DNA from 3 places in the Pedococcus badiiscoriae genome. Region 3 is predicted to be linked to each of the others. Evidence: predicted binding sites of a transcription regulator. Region 3 holds the regulator's gene; each other region holds the start of a gene.
What was found. Region 3 encodes LexA, which represses DNA repair genes until DNA is damaged. Its sites were predicted from a motif close to TCGAACANNTGTTCGA; they were not measured.

Region 1 (5,256 bases), 2.4 Mb from region 3:
GTCCCTGATCAACTCGCCCGAGATCCTGTTGCTCGACGAGCCCACCACGGGTCTGGACCCGCAGGCCCGACATGTGTTGTGGGACAGGCTCTTCCGACTCAAGCGGTCGGGTGTGACGCTGGTGCTGACCACGCACTACATGGACGAGGCCGAGCAGCTCTGCGACCGGCTCGTCGTCATGGACCATGGCCGGATCGTCGCCGAGGGGTCGCCTCGGTCGCTCATCGAGGAGTACTCGACCCGCGAGGTCCTCGAGCTGCGGTTCGACGCCGAGGACCACAAGGACTTCGCCGAGCGGGTCGTCGGCATCGGCGAGCGGGTCGAGGTGCTGCCCGACCGTCTCCTCGTGTACGCCGACGACGGTGACCACGCGGCGGCGGTCGTGCACTCGCGCGGGATCGAGCCCCTGTCCGCACTGGTGCGCCGGGCGACGCTCGAGGACGTGTTCCTGCACCTCACCGGCCGCACCCTGGTGGACTGATGGCCTTGCTCCAGCCCTCGCCCCACGCCGGCCCACAGTCCGCCGCCGCCGACGTGGGCGGTTCCGGTGGGGAGGGCCGAAGCCGGGCCGCACACGGCCCTCGCGCGCCGCTGTCCGCGCGTGAGCGGGCCCTGGCGGTCTTCACCTACTTCCTGGTGGTCTACCGACGGACCTGGCGCGGGAGCATCATCGGCCGGTTCCTGTCGCCGCTCTTCTTCCTGCTGGCGATGGGGATCGGACTCGGCTCGCTCGTGGACAACCGCGTCGGGGGAGTCGGCGGTCTGCCCTACCTGCAGTTCGTCGTCCCGGCCATCGTCGCCACCCAGACGATGTGGGTCGCGATGGGGGAGTCGACCTACCAGGTGCTCGGCTACATCAAGTGGAACATGGGCTACCACGCCATGCTTGCGACCCCGATGACGGTGCGCGACGTCCTGAGGGGCCACTTCCTGGCGGTGGCCGCGCACCTGACCACCGCCACGGCGATCTTCATGGCGGTGGCCTCGCTGTTCGGCGGCTTCAGGTCGGTGGCCGCGGTCCTCTGCCTGCCGATCGCGATCCTCACCGGGATGGCGTTCACCACACCGATCTTCGCGTTCACGGCCAAGCAGGAGGGTGACAACGGCTTCAACATCCTGTTCCGCTGGATCGTGACGCCGCTCATGCTCTTCTCGGGGACGTTCTTCCCGATCGAGCAGCTGCCCGGCTGGATGCAGCCGATCGCCTGGGTCACCCCGCTGTGGCACGGGGTCGAGGCCTGCCGCGCCGTGGCCACGGGTTCCGTGGCCTGGCTGCCGTTCTTCGGTCACCTGCTCGTGCTGGCGGTGTATGCCGCGGTGGGCTGGTGGCTCGCCGAGCGGTCCTTCGCGAGGCGGCTGGTCCCGTGAGCAGCTCGACGACCGCGCCCCGTTCCACGCCCCCTTCCACGCGCGGCCGGGTGTCCGCCCAGCTGGCCCGGCTGGTGCCGATGCCGGCCGGGGCGGGACTTGCCAGGATGCTCGTCGAACGCAACGTCGTCTCCTTCCGCCATGGCTGGATCGCGCTCGTGACCGGCTTCGCCGAGCCGGTGTTCTACCTGTTCTCCCTCGGCATCGGCATCGGGGCGCTCGTCAAGACGGTCACGACCGACTCGGGTGCGGTCGTGTCCTACCCCCAGTTCGTGGCGCCGGCCCTGCTGGCCGCGTCGGCGATGAACGGCGCCGTGTTCGACTCGACGTTCAACGTCTTCTTCAAGCTCCGCTACGCCAAGCTCTACGACGCGGTGCTGGCGACGCCGATGGGCCCGCGTGACGTCGCGGTCGGTGAGATCTCCTGGTCGCTGATCCGCGGCGGCCTGTACTCCGCCGCCTTCCTCGTGGTCGCACTGCTCGCTGGCGCGGTCGGGTCGTGGTGGGCGCTGCTGGCGCTGCCCGCGGCGGTCTTCATCGGGTTCGCCTTCGCCGCGCTGGGGATGTTCGCGACGACGTTCATGAAGTCCTGGGTGCACTTCGACTACGTCACCCTGGCCATCCAGCCGATGTTCCTGTTCTCCGCGACGTTCTTCCCGTTGTCGACGTATCCCGAGGCGCTCCAGTGGGTCGTGCGGGCGACGCCGCTGTACCACGGGGTCGCCCTCGAACGCGCGCTGATGCTCGGGGACGTGGGCTGGGGCGTGCTCGGGCACGTCGTCTACCTCGTGCTGCTGGGCGGGATCGGGGTCGTGGGCACGGCCCGCCGTCTCGAGAAGCTGCTCCTGTCCTAGCGGTCCTGTGCGACGTCGGCCGGGGTCCTGCGCGATGTCCTGCGCGAGGTCGCGGCGTGTCGCGGGTCGGATGCCGGATTTCGAACAGGTGTTCGGTAGTGTCGTCCACAGGTGGAACTCCCACAGACCTCCCGTCCACAGGCCGCATCAGCGTCCCGGACGGCTGTCGGTGCCGACACCTAGCGTCTGACCCGACAAGCAGATCCGCTGCCCGAGGGTCGAAGGCAGGCGCGCCCGACTCGAAGCGAAAGAAGGAACGGTGGCCAAAATGGCTGGAGCGAACGCATCAACTGTGGACCAGAAGGCAAAGTCCCTCGACAGCGTCATGGGGCAGATCGAGAAGTCGTTCGGCAAGGGCGCGGTCATGCGCCTCGGCGACGACGTCCGTCCCCCCATCGACGTCATCCCCACCGGGTCGATCTCGCTCGATGTCGCGCTCGGCATCGGCGGCCTCCCGCGCGGCCGAGTCGTGGAGATCTACGGCCCGGAGTCCTCGGGCAAGACGACGGTCGCGCTGCACGCAGTGGCCAGTGCGCAGCGGGCTGGTGGCATCGCGGCGTTCATCGACGCCGAGCACGCCCTCGACCCTGACTACGCCAAGAAGCTCGGCGTCGACACCGACGCGCTCCTGGTCAGCCAGCCCGACACGGGGGAGCAGGCGCTCGAGATCGCCGACATGCTGATCCGCTCGGGCGCCATCGACATCATCGTCATCGACTCCGTCGCCGCGCTCGTGCCACGGGCCGAGATCGAGGGCGAGATGGGTGACAGCCACGTCGGCCTGCAGGCCCGACTGATGTCCCAGGCCCTGCGCAAGCTCACCGGCGCCCTCAACAACACCGGCACGACGGCCATCTTCATCAACCAGCTGCGCGAGAAGATCGGCGTCATGTTCGGCTCGCCCGAGACGACGACGGGTGGCAAGGCGCTGAAGTTCTACGCCTCGGTCCGCCTGGACGTGCGTCGCATCGAGACCCTCAAGGACGGCAGCGAACCGGTCGGCAACCGCACCCGGGTCAAGGTCGTCAAGAACAAGGTGGCACCGCCGTTCAAGCAGGCCGAGTTCGACATCCTCTACGGCCAGGGCATCTCCCGTGAGGGTGGGCTCATCGACATGGGCGTCGAGCAGGGCTTCGTCCGCAAGGCCGGCGCTTGGTACACCTACGAAGGCGACCAGCTCGGCCAGGGCAAGGAGAACGCGCGCCAGTTCCTCAAGGACAACCCCGACCTCGGCAACGAGATCGAGAAGAAGATCAAGGAAAAGCTCGGGATCGGCCCGCAGGTCGACAAGCCGGCCGACGCGGTTCCCGAGGTACCGGTCGAGTTCTGAGCCACGGCTCGGGCGACCGCCACTGCACCACTGATCCCGCATGACTGATCGACACGACGCGGCCAGGGCAGCCTTCGAGGCTGCCCTGGCCGCGACGTCCGCTCCCGCCGACGAACCTCAGCCGAGGGCGGCTCGCCCACGGGCCTGGCAACCCATCCCCGGTGACCCCGAGGCAGACCTCCAGGCCCGTGACGGCGAGCCCGACGCGTACGACGTCGCGCGCCAGATCGTGCTGCGACAGCTCGCCCTGTCGCCCAAGAGCCGCCACCAGCTGCGGGACAAGCTGCGCCAACGCAACTGCCCCGACGACGTCGCCGAGGCGGTCCTCGACCGGATGGCAGCGGTGGGCCTGGTCGACGACCAGGCGTACGCGGGGATGCTCGTCCGGTCCCAACAGGCAGGTCGCGGCCTGGCTCGGCGCGCGCTGGCCCGCGAGCTGCGGACCAAGGGCGTCGACGACGAGACGGCCAAGGCGACCCTCGAGTCGATCAACCCCGACGACGAGCGCGACCGTGCCGCGCAGCTGGTGGCCAAGCGGCTGAAGTCCATGCACGGGCTCGAGCCGGTGGTGCAGACCCGACGACTGGCCGGGATGTTGGCCCGCAAGGGCTATCCGGCAGACCTCGCCATGGCCGTCATCCGTGAGGCGATCGCGGACGCCCCCGAGCACCAGCGCGACTGATCACCCGCCCGCCGCGGCATACCGGACTGCTCGAGCACGTACCCTTGGCGTGCGATGAGTACCACCACGACTGCACCCAGGACCTACGACGTCCGCACGCACGGCTGCCAGATGAACGTGCACGACTCGGAGCGGCTTGCCGGCCTGCTCGAGACGGCCGGCTACGTCGACGTGAACAGCCTGCCCGCGACCGCGCGGCCGGAGGCTGCCGACGTCGTCGTCTTCAACACCTGTGCCGTCCGGGAGAACGCCGACAACAAGCTGTACGGCAACCTGGGCCAGCTGCGCCCCGCCAAGACCCGGAACCCCGACATGCAGATCGCCGTCGGCGGCTGCATGGCCCAGAAGGACCGCTCCACCATCGTGCAGCGGGCCCCGTGGGTCGATGTCGTGTTCGGCACCAACAACATCGGCAGCCTGCCCGCCCTGCTCGACCGGGCCCGCCACAACAAGCGGGCTGAGGTCGAGATCCTCGAGAGCCTCGAGGTCTTCCCCAGCACGCTGCCCACCCGCCGCGACTCGGCCTACGCCGGCTGGGTGTCGATCTCGGTGGGCTGCAACAACACCTGCACGTTCTGCATCGTGCCCAGCCTGCGCGGCAAGGAGGCCGACCGTCGTCCTGGTGACGTGCTCGCCGAGGTCGAGGCGCTGGTCCAGCAGGGCGTCGTCGAGGTCACCCTGCTGGGGCAGAACGTCAACACCTACGGCGTCGAGTTCGGCGACCGGTTCGCGTTCGGCAAGCTGCTGCGCGCCTGCGGTGACATCGAGGGGCTGGAGCGCGTGCGCTTCACCAGCCCGCACCCCGCCGCGTTCACCGACGACGTCATCGCCGCCATGGCGCAGACCCCGAACGTCATGCCGAGCCTGCACATGCCGCTGCAGTCCGGCTCGGACCGCGTCCTGAAGGCGATGCGCCGGTCCTACCGCAGTGACAGGTTCCTCGGGATCATCGACCGGGTGCGTGAGCAGATCCCCGAGGCCGCGATCACGACCGACATCATCGTGGGCTTCCCCGGCGAGAC
Region 2 (5,256 bases), 3.0 Mb from region 3:
TGCCCGCCTTGGCGAGCACGTTGGACAGGGCCATCGAGTAGCAGGTCGAGTGCGCGGCGGCGATGAGCTCCTCGGGGCTGGTCTTGCCGTTGGCCTCCTCGGCGCGCGAGGGCCACGACACGGCATACGTCCCGATCCCGGACGACTGGAGCTCGACCTGGCCCGAGCCCTCCATGAGCGAGCCCTCCCAGTGGGCGGATGCGGTGCGGGTGGTGGCCATGGGCACTCCTTGGTGAGGGGGACTGGTGAGGGGAGCCGCTGAACGGCGTGGGACTTGCACCCAATCTAGGCGCTGGCGCACGACACGCAACGGCTGGTCCACGGGGGGACATCCCCGGGCGTCGAAGGACGCGACCTAGTCCGCGGGGACAGCGTGCAGATGGGTGCGCGGCCACAGGTCGCGATCGGGTGGGATCTCGATGTCGGCCCAGCGAGCGCGCTCACCGGTGGGTGGTTGGTATGCCGCCGCGTCACCTGGCGGCCCAGCATCCGGTGATGGGGCCAGCTCGGCGGGGGACGGTGTCCGCACGGGGAAGCCGTAGCGGTTGGTCACGACGAGGCCGTCGGGTCGGGTGGGGTCGCCGCTGATCGTGAAGTCGCCGCGGTCGATGGCGTCGTGGTGGAACGGACACAGGCTGACCTGGTTGTCGTCGTCGGTCGCGCCGCCGGCCGCCCACGCCCGGAGGTGGTGGATCTCCACGAACCGGGTGGCCGTGCATCCGGGGAAGCGACAGCCGCGGTCTCGGTCCTCGATGAGCCTGCGGGACCGAGACGGCAGGATCCGCATGGCTCGGCCGACGCTGACCGGGCGGCCGTCGGTCTCCCAGACCGGCTGGACCACGCCGTCGGAGAGGAATCGCCCGAGCAGTCGCTGCGGAATCGCTCCGCCGTGGGTGACCCACGCCCCGTCGGTCGACAGGTGCAGGTAGACCCGGTAGTGGCTGGAGCGACTGGTCGACGTCACGCTGGACAACGCCCGGTGTGCGATCTCCTCGAGGGCGTCGCCGTAGGTGGGCGAGGCTGTCTCACCGGACTGCGCGATGAAGAGCGCGTCCTTGGCCTCCTTGAGGGCCTGCTCGACGAGCGCTCCGATCGGGGCCGGTGCGCTGTAGCGCAGCTGGAACCGGCCGTCGCGGTCGTAGTGCATGGACAGCTCGGGCTTGGCGCAGGCGCGGCGCTCCGACTCGCCCGAGCGCTCCGAGCCGTCGTCCTCGCCGCGGACCGCGAACGCGTGCTTGGCCACGGCGTGCCGCAGCTGTGGCACCGTCATGTGCAGCGCGAGCTCGCCGACCGAGCGCTGGTGCGACGCAGGGACGTGGTGGGCGACGACGGCGGCCTGGTCCAGCGACAGCGCGCCCGCAGCGACGGAGCGGGCCACCGATGGGAGCTCGGCTCGCCGCCGTGCGACAGCGACGACGTCTCGGGAGTGTGCCGGTGACAACCCCGCCCGGACGACGAAGTAGTGCTCGGGGGACCGGAACCCACCGTCGCCCCAGTGGTCGCCATCCATGAGCTCGGCGGCGAGGTCGACGAGCTCCGCGTGCGCCCGGTTCAGCCTGCCGGCCACCGCCGCGGTACGCGCCCAGAGGTCGCGCTGGACCCCGTCACGCTGCACGGCCACCGGACTGATCGACATACCACCATCGTACACCTGTTCGAATGCCGTGGCAAGAGCCTGCGCAGCGAATTGCGTTGCAGGGCAATGGATTACCTCGACGGAGTGCCGTCACCAAAGAGCAGGTGGGTGGCCGAGAGCGCCTGGCCGACACCTGCCGACCTCACCGGGCGAGGAGCTCCTCGAAGGGAACCGGGTCGGCGAGCTCGTCGACCCCGGCAGCCCCAGATGCCGAGGAGGCCGAGGACGGCGAAGATGCCCGCCCTGCCCTGGCGGCGACGAGCTCGGCAAGCTCGGTCGCGGCGACGGTGACCCGACTCGACAGGCCGGCATCCACGGCGCCGTTGCCCCAGTCCTCTGAGGCGGCGAAGACCCCGGTCGGCACGGTGACCGCCTTGAGGTAGGCGAACAGCGGACGCATCGCGTGCTCGAGGACGAGGGAGTGACGTGCCGTGCCGGCGGTCGCCCCCAGGAGCACGGGAGTGCCGCGCAGCGCTGAGTCGTCGAGGACGTCGATGAACGTCTTGAACAGTCCGCTGTAGGACGCCTGGAACACCGGCGTCACCGCGATGACGGCGTCTGCCTCACGGACGGCGTCGAGGGCACGACGCAACCCGCCGGTCGCGAAGCCGGTCAGCAGCGCGTTGGCCAGGTCGTGGGCGTGCTCCCGCAGGTCGACGAAGGTCACGTGCGACTCCTCGCCCAGCTCGAGCAGGGCGTCCTGGGTCGCCGTCGCGAGCCGCTCGGCGAGCAGCCTCGTACTGCTGGGCTGCCCCAGGCCCGCCTGCACCACGACGAGGCGACGAGCGGTGGTCGTCATCGGGTCACCTCCACTTTCGATGCGGCCAGACGGCTGGCGTGAGTGGGTGCGTCAGGCACGTGGGCCGGCTTGCGAGCCGCGGCGATCTTGCGCAGCTCGGGCACGACCTCGGTGCCGAGGATCTCGACCTGCTCCATCACGGTGCGGTGGGGGAGTCCTGCGTGGTCGAGGAGGAACAGCTGGCGCTGGTAGTCGCCGACGGAGTCGGCCATCGCGGCATACCGCTCGATGACCTGCTGTGGCGAGCCCACGGTGAGCGGTGTCTCGCGGGTGAACTCCTCGAGGGAGGGGCCGTGTCCGTAGACGGGCGCGTTGTCGAAGTAGGGGCGGAACTCGCGCACCGCGTCCTGGCTGTTGGCTCGCATGAACACCTGTCCGCCGAGCCCGACGATGGCCTGGTCCGCGGAGCCGTGACCGTAGTGCTCGAAGCGACGACGGTAGAGCGCCACCATCTGCTTGGTGTGCGACATCGGCCAGAAGATGTTGTTGTGGAAGAAGCCGTCGCCGTAGTAGGCGGCCTGCTCGGCGATCTCCGTGCTCCGGATGGAACCGTGCCAGACGAACGGGGGTATGCCGTCCAGCGGGCGCGGCGTCGCCGTGAACGACTGGAGGGGCGTGCGGTACTTGCCCTCCCAGGTGACGACGTCCTCGGTCCACAGGCGGCGCAGCAAGGCATAGTTCTCGATCGCGAGCGGGATGCCGTCGCGGATGTCCTTGCCGAACCACGGGTAGACCGGGCCGGTGTTGCCGCGGCCCATCATCAGGTCGACGCGGCCGTCAGCGAGGTGCTGCAACGTGGCGTAGTCCTCGGCGATCTTCACCGGGTCGTTGGTGGTGATCAGCGTCGTCGACGTCGACAGCAGGAGCCGGTCGGTCTGCGCCGCGATGAAGCCGAGCGTGGTGGTGGGGGAGGAGGGCACGAACGGCGGGTTGTGGTGCTCACCGGTGGCGAACACGTCGAGCCCCACCTGCTCGGCGTGGCGCGCGAGCTCGACGGTGTTCTTGATCCGTTCGTGCTCGCTGATGGTCGTGCCGGTGGTCGGGTCCATGGTCACGTCACCGACGGTGAAGATTCCGAACTGCATCGGGCTCGCGCTCCTCGGGAGGCTGGTAGGAAGTCGTTGCGAATTCAACTACATGAACCCGCGGAGGGCCACTTTCATTCCGATCGTGACCCCCGACCGCGACGCTCCGGGCGTTCGTCGCGGGTGACCGGAGGTCGCCCTAGGATCGCCCTCGTGGAGGCGGCGAACGGGCACGCACGGTTCGGCGGCCGGTACGCCACCCGCCCGGTGGAGGTGCGTCACGACCTGGCGTCCCTGGACGAGGGCTTCTGGGCCGTGGTGGCCGACTTCGAGGGGTCGGTCACTGCGGTGCGCTTCTCCCACGTGGACCGGGATGCAGCCCAGCGCGTGCCGCCCGTGCCCGCGGTGCCCTGGAGGCCACTACGCGGTGAGTGGTCCACGAGCCTGGACCAGGCGGCATACCTCGCTGGGGTGGGGGAGGTCCGCGACCGGATCGCGGCGGGCACGGTCTACCAGGTCAACCTCTGTCGGGTGCTGTCGCACGAGCTCCCCGAGGAGGCTGACCTCGAGGGGCTGGCGCAGCTCCTCGCGCGGGGGAACCCGGCACCGCACGCGGGGCGGATCTGGGTGCCGTCGGCGGGGCTCGACGTCGTGTCCGCGAGCCCCGAGGCGTTCCTGCTGCGCGACGGCGACCGGCTGGAGTCCCGACCGATCAAGGGCACCGCGACGAGCCTCGAGGCGATGCTGCCGAAGGACTACGCCGAGAACGTCATGATCGTCGACCTGGTGCGCAACGACCTCTCCCACGTCTGCAGGGAGGGCACGGTGCAGGTCGACCACCTCTGCCGCCCCGAGGAGCACCCGGGAATGGTCCACCTCGTGTCCGCGGTGTCGGGTGAGCTGCGCCCCGGGGTGCGCTGGCCCGAGGTGATGGCGGCGACGTTCCCCCCGGGCTCGGTGTCCGGGGCGCCGAAACACACCGCGCTGCAGGCCATCTCGGACCTGGAGACGGTGCCTCGGGGCCCGTACTGCGGCGCCATCGGCTGGATCGACGCAGACCACGGCACCGCGGAACTCGCCGTGGGCATCCGCTCGTTCTGGGCGGAACGGGACGAGGGCGGTCGTCGCCGGCTGCGGTTCGGCACCGGCGCCGGCATCACGTGGGGTTCGGATCCCGCGGGTGAGTGGGAGGAGACACGGGTGAAAGCAGCGCGACTCATCGGCCTGGCATCTGGGAGGGTGGAGGCATGAGCGAGGTCAGGGTGTGGGTCAACGGTCGGCTGACCGGACCGGACGAGCCGTCCATCTCGGCTCTCGACCACGGGGTGACGGTGGGCGACGGAGCCTTCGAGACCGCCAAGGTCGACCGCGGACGCGTGTTCGCGGCCACCCGGCACGCCCGTCGGCTGGACCGGACCCTCGCCGGCCTGGGTCTGCCGCCGGCCGACCACGACTACATCGCCGAGGGAGCCAAGGCCGTCCTGGCGGCCGGTGCCGAGATCGAGTTCGGCAGGTTGCGCTACTCCGTGACAGGGGGAGCCGGACCGCTGGGCTCGGACCGTGACGACAGCCCGCTCACCTACATCGTGACGGCCGGTTCGCAGCCGCGACCGCCCGCCAGTGCCTCGGTGGCGGTGGCGCCCTGGACCCGCAACGAGCGGTCCGCGGTGGCCGGTCTCAAGACGACCTCGTATGCCGAGAACGTGGTCGCCCTCGCCTACGCCAAGGAGCGTGGCGCGATCGAGGCCGTCTTCGCCAACACCCGGGGCGAGCTGTGTGAGTGCACCGGTTCGAAC
Region 3 (5,256 bases):
CTGCGGGTAGTCCCAGGTCAGGTCGAGCAGTGGCCGGTCCCGCTCGTCGGTGGAGTCCGCGAGGGCGGCCTTGAGGCGCTTGCCCAGGTCGAAGAAGAACTGCAGGTCGCTGCGGCAGTCACCCGGCGGCTGGACAGCCTTGTGGTGCCACTGGAGCATCCGCTGGGTCTGGGTGAAGCTCCCGTCCTTCTCCACGTGCGAAGCCGGCGGCAGGAAGAAGACCTCGGTCTCGATGTCCTGCGGCGACAGCTCGCCGGTCTCGATCTCGGGCGAGTCCTTCCAGAAGGTCGCGGACTCGATCATGTTGAGGTCGCGCACGACGAGCCATTTCAGCTTGGCCAGTCCCTGGCGTTGCATCCGCGCATGGGCGGACCCGACAGCGGGGTTCTGACCCAGCAGGAAGTAGCCCTCGACCTCGCCATCCAGCATCGCCATCGTCGTCTGGTAGGTGCCGTGGGCACCGCTGAGCCGGGGAAGGTAGTCGAAGGCCCAGTCGTTCTCCGCAGTTGCCTTGTCCCCCCACCACGCCTTGAGCAGGCTGATGGCGTAGGCGTCGGCATGGGTCCAGAAGCCCTTCTGCTTCTTGCTCCCGATGGCCGACAGGTAGTCGTGCCAGGTGTCGTGCTGGCCCGCCACCGGCATCGCGAGGTAGCCGGGCAGCAGGTTGTACAGCGTGGGGATGTCCGTGGACCCCTGGATGCTGGCGTGGCCACGCAGGGCCATGATGCCCCCGCCGGGACGGCCCATGTTGCCCAGCAGCAGCTGGAGGATCGCGGAGGTCCGGATGAACTGGGCGCCGAGGGTGTGCTGTGTCCAGCCCACCGCGTAGACCCAGGCGGTCGTCCGCTCGCGGCCACTGTTCTCGGTGACCGCCCGCGCGACGTATTCGAAGTCGTCCACCGAGATGCCGCACGTGTCAGCCACCATCTGAGGGGTGTAGCGGGCGTAGTGCCGCTTGAGGATCTGGAAGACGGTGCGGGGATCCTGCAGCGTCTCGTCGCGCAGCACGCGCGCGTGCTCCAGCGGTGGGCCGCCCGAGCCGTGCTGGTCGCCGGCCGAGTGCTCCGACCGCTGCTCACCGTGGACGTGACCCGAGTCGGGGTCGCCGATCTCCCCGCCCGACCGGTCGTCCGATCCGCCCTCCTGCTCGGCGTCCGCCGACGCGTAGGCCCAGCTCTTGGAGTCGTATGCGCCGCGCTCGTCGTCGTAGCCGGAGAACAGGCCGTCGAGCTCCTCGGTGTCCCGGAACTCCTCGCTGACCAGGGTCGCGGCGTTGGTGTACGAGACGACGTACTCCCTGAAGAACAGCTCGTTGGACAGCACGTGGTTGATCAGTGCACCGAGGAAGACGACATCACTGCCGGCCCGGATCGGGACGTGCCGGTCGGCTGTCGCGGACGTGCGGGTGAACCGCGGGTCGATGTGGATGACCTTGGCACCCTTGAGCTTTGCCTCGGTCACCCACTGGTAGGCGACCGGGTGGCACTCGGCCATGTTGGAACCCTGGATGACGATGCAGTCAGAGTTCGACAGATCCTGCACGTATTGGGTGGCGCCGCCGCGTCCGAACGAGGACCCCAGACTGGGGACCGTGGAGGAGTGTCAAATACGAGCCTGGTTCTCGATCTGGATGGCGCCCGCCGCCGTGAACAGCTTCTTGATGAGGTAGTTCTCCTCGTTGTCGAGCGTCGCGCCTCCGAGGGAGGCGATCCCCATCGTCCGACGCAGGGGTCGACCATGCTCGTCCCGGTCCTGCCAACCCGCCCTGCGGCTCGCCACGAACCGGTCGGTGATCATCTGCATGGCCGTCTCGAGGTCGAGGCTCTCCCACTCGGTGCCGCGGGGCCGACGGTAGAGCACCTTGCGCTGTCGTCCGGGGCTGTTGACGAGCTGCTCGCTCGCCGAACCCTTGGGACACAGCCGTCCACGGGACACCGGCGAGTCGGGGTCGCCCTCGATCTGCACCACCCGCGCGTCCTTGACGAAGACGCGCTGCCCACAGCCGACCGCACAGTAGGGGCACACGCTCTGCACGACCCGGTCGGCCGTGGAGGTGCGGGGCTCGAGCTCGCGAGTCTGGCGCGATGTCACCGACGGGCCGCGACCGAGGAGGTCCCCACTGGTGACCTGACGCACCACGGGCCAGGACAGGAACGTCCGCCTTGCATCCACCGCAACCTCCAGCGCCTGGTCCGCCACGTCGTCCGAACGACCTCGATCCGAACATGCCACACATTTGCGACGTGAGCACCTCGGACACGGCCACTCAGTTGCGCACTCGCACGCCTCCGACCAGCGACGATGCACTCCGAGCGCGCATCACGGCGGGCCGACGGTCAGCGGCTCGCCCCGGCGGATCAGCCAGCGCTGGGGATGAGCAGCGTCTGCCCGGCGTGGACGTCGGTGCCGGTCAGGTCGTTGGCGATCTGGATCTGGGCGACAGCCTCCGCCATCGGCAGCTGGGGCAGCTGCTGGACAGCGATCTGCGACAGCGTCTGCCCTGACTGCACCGTGGTGGAGTGGTCGATCACCATGGCCGAGGCGCCGCCGGAGAACAGGGCGAGCGCCAGCGCGACGGCCGCCACAACCACGGTCAGCGTCAGCGCCAGACGCGCCGCGCGGGTCAACCGCAGCGGCGTGGCCGGGGTCGTGACGGCGCGCCCGGTGGGCACCGAGACCAGGTGGGGCCGAGTCGGGCGAACGGGAACCCGCACCGGTGCGGGGGCGACGTCCCAAGCGACTGCTGCACTCATCAGGTCCTCCATCGTGGCGATCTCTGCGGCGTTCCTCGAACGGATGTGCGAAGAACTGCGTAGCTGATTTCTAGCACGCATGTTCGAACCAATCAAGACACGCGTCGAACACATGTTTGGCACAGACGTTCGAAGGCCATACGCTGTGTTCATGCCGCAAGCACATCAGAGGCCACTGACAACGCCTCGCCGAGCACCCGGCATACGGCACCTGACCTGCGGAAACGAGGAAGCGGCATGAGCGACGACAACGTCAAGGAACTCCCCGACCGCGATCGCGGCGACGGACTCACCGTCCGCCAGCGACGGGTGCTCGAGGTGATCCGCAACTCGGTCGACCGGCGCGGCTACCCGCCGAGCCTGCGCGAGATCGGCGAGGCCGTCGGGCTCACCTCCCCCAGCTCTGTGGCCCACCAGCTGTCCACCCTCGAGCGCAAGGGCTTCCTGCGGCGCGACCCCAACCGGCCGCGTGCCATCGAGGTCGTCTCCCCCGACTCCCCCGCAGACATGCGCGGCTACCGTGGCGGCGCCTCGGCCGAGGACGAGACGGCGACCTACGACGAGACGGATTCGGGCGACCAGCGCCCTGCGGCGACCTACGTGCCGGTGCTCGGTCGCATCGCCGCCGGCGTCCCGATCCTGGCCGAGGAGACCGTGGAGGACGTCTTCCCGCTCCCCCGCCAGATCGTCGGCGAGGGGCAGCTGTTCCTGCTCCAGGTCGTCGGGGACTCGATGATCGACGCCGCCATCTGCGACGGCGACTGGGTCGTCGTGCGTCAGCAGCCCACGGCCGACAACGGCGACATCGTCGCGGCGATGCTCGACAACGAGGCCACCGTCAAGACGTTCAAGCGCAAGGACGGCAAGGTGTGGCTGATGCCGCACAACACCGCCTTCGACCCCATCGACGGAGACCACGCCACCATCCTCGGCAAGGTCACGGCGGTGCTTCGCCGGGTCTGAGCTCGCCTGTTCGGCCGATGGCCAGTCCGCCGAACGGTCCGAACCACGGCGGGGACGGGTGGAAGCGGTGCCTGCCCCGTGACGGGTGAGCGCGCCGGGACGTTGACCCGACATGCAGAACCATCCCGATGCCGAGCTCACCGACCAGGTGCTCGGGTCCGAGATCGAGCTGCTCGCGGACCTGATCGACGCCGCGAGCCGGGCCTGCGCGCACCTGGACCCGGACCAGATAGATGCGGCGCTGGGGCTCTGTCCGCAGCTGGGTCCGGCCCCGAGCCTCGCCGCAGCGTCCCCCGGGACGTCGGCCAGCCAGTCCCTCGGCTAGTCGCGCAGCAGGTCGCCGGGCAGATTCTTGGACTAGTCGCCCAGGGCGTCGAGGTAGTGCGTGAGCTTGGTGGCGAAGCGTTCGCCGCCATCACCGTCGGCCCACAGCTCCCAGAGCTCGTTGTCCTCGGACTGGAGAGCCCGGTGCAGGGCCTGGGTGGCGAGCTCCTCGAGCTCCTCGTCCACGTCGATGGGTTCGTCGTCGACCCACCAGGGCACATTGCGTTCTCCGACAACGGATTCGAGGTCGTCACAGGCAGCCACGAGCACGGCGGCAGCCACCGCCTGCGACATGGCCGGCGCCTCGATGTAGCCCGACGCGCGGACCACGCTGTCGAGCGCCGACTCGACCCTCTTGCGCCGGACGTCCGGCTCGGACTCCTCGAGCTCGTCGAGGAAGTCGAGCGCGTCGTCGTTCTCGAACGGCCCCGCTCCGCTGGCGCCCATCTCCCAACCTCCCGCGTGCGACTAGCTGCTGCTTCGAGGGTGCCAAGAGACGCGGCGACACGCCAGCCCTAGTCGTGCGGACTCATCCGTTGGTACCAGGCGGTGTCGACGTATCGACCGAACTTGTGTCCGACCTCCCGCAGCACTCCCACCCGCTCGAAGCCACACGACAGGTGCAGGGCCACGCTCGCGTCGTTGGGCAGGGCGATCACCGCGACCTGGGTGTGCACCCCGGGGGCGGCGTCGAGCCGTGCCAGCAACGCGGCATACAGGGTGCGGCCGAGGCCTTGGCCGCGGGCGCCCTCCGCGAGGTAGACGGACACCTCCTTGGTGCCGTCGTAGGCCGGCCGCGGGCGGAACGGGCCCGAGTACGCGTAGCCGAGCAGCGCGTCGTCCGCACAGGCCACCAGGACGACGTTGCCCTCGTCGGTGGCCGCGACCTTCTCGCTGAGGTATGCCGCGCCGCGGGGCTCGGTGTCGAACGTCGCCACCGAGGTGCGGACCTGCTCGTCGTAGATGGCCGCCATCGCGGGCAGGTCGTCCCCGGTCGCGTCCCGGACGAGGACTGACGCGTCGCTGGTCGGGCCGATGCTGCTCATGTCGGCGATGCTAGGGGGATGGACCACGAGCCCGGGCACACCCATGGCACCGACGCCTCGAGCGGCGGGGCGAAGCTCCCTGACCCCGACCGCGGTACGCCCACGGACCGCCAAGCCCTCTGGGACGAGCGGTATGCCGCGCACGAGCACGTCTGGAGCGCGACGCCCAA

Region 1: a site for LexA is predicted at 2,303-2,318, ahead of recA (recombinase RecA). Genes of this name have one in related genera too.
Region 2: a site for LexA is predicted at 1,644-1,659, ahead of BJ986_RS15545 (HNH endonuclease signature motif containing protein). Genes of this name have one in related genera too.

Annotation. Positions count from the first base shown of each region.
Region 1 covers NZ_JACCAB010000001.1:2,733,077-2,738,332, forward strand. The annotation lists gene BJ986_RS12875 (ABC transporter ATP-binding protein) at 1-481, shown strand, start outside; gene BJ986_RS12880 (ABC transporter permease) at 481-1,368, shown strand; gene BJ986_RS12885 (ABC transporter permease) at 1,365-2,222, shown strand; gene recA (recombinase RecA) at 2,491-3,552, shown strand; gene BJ986_RS12895 (regulatory protein RecX) at 3,593-4,234, shown strand; gene miaB (tRNA (N6-isopentenyl adenosine(37)-C2)-methylthiotransferase MiaB) at 4,289-5,256, shown strand, end outside.
Region 2 covers NZ_JACCAB010000001.1:3,284,157-3,289,412, reverse strand. The annotation lists gene BJ986_RS15550 (OsmC family protein) at 1-220, opposite strand, end outside; gene BJ986_RS15545 (HNH endonuclease signature motif containing protein) at 356-1,636, opposite strand; gene BJ986_RS15540 (FMN reductase) at 1,779-2,435, opposite strand; gene BJ986_RS15535 (LLM class flavin-dependent oxidoreductase) at 2,432-3,520, opposite strand; gene BJ986_RS15530 (chorismate-binding protein) at 3,674-4,711, shown strand; gene BJ986_RS15525 (aminotransferase class IV) at 4,708-5,256, shown strand, end outside.
Region 3 covers NZ_JACCAB010000001.1:285,009-290,264, forward strand. The annotation lists gene fdh (formate dehydrogenase) at 1-2,172, opposite strand, end outside; gene BJ986_RS16155 (LysM peptidoglycan-binding domain-containing protein) at 2,358-2,753, opposite strand; gene lexA (transcriptional repressor LexA) at 2,991-3,716, shown strand; gene BJ986_RS01350 (hypothetical protein) at 3,829-4,041, shown strand; gene BJ986_RS01355 (DUF4259 domain-containing protein) at 4,074-4,487, opposite strand; gene BJ986_RS01360 (GNAT family N-acetyltransferase) at 4,556-5,086, opposite strand; gene BJ986_RS01365 (class I SAM-dependent methyltransferase) at 5,105-5,256, shown strand, end outside.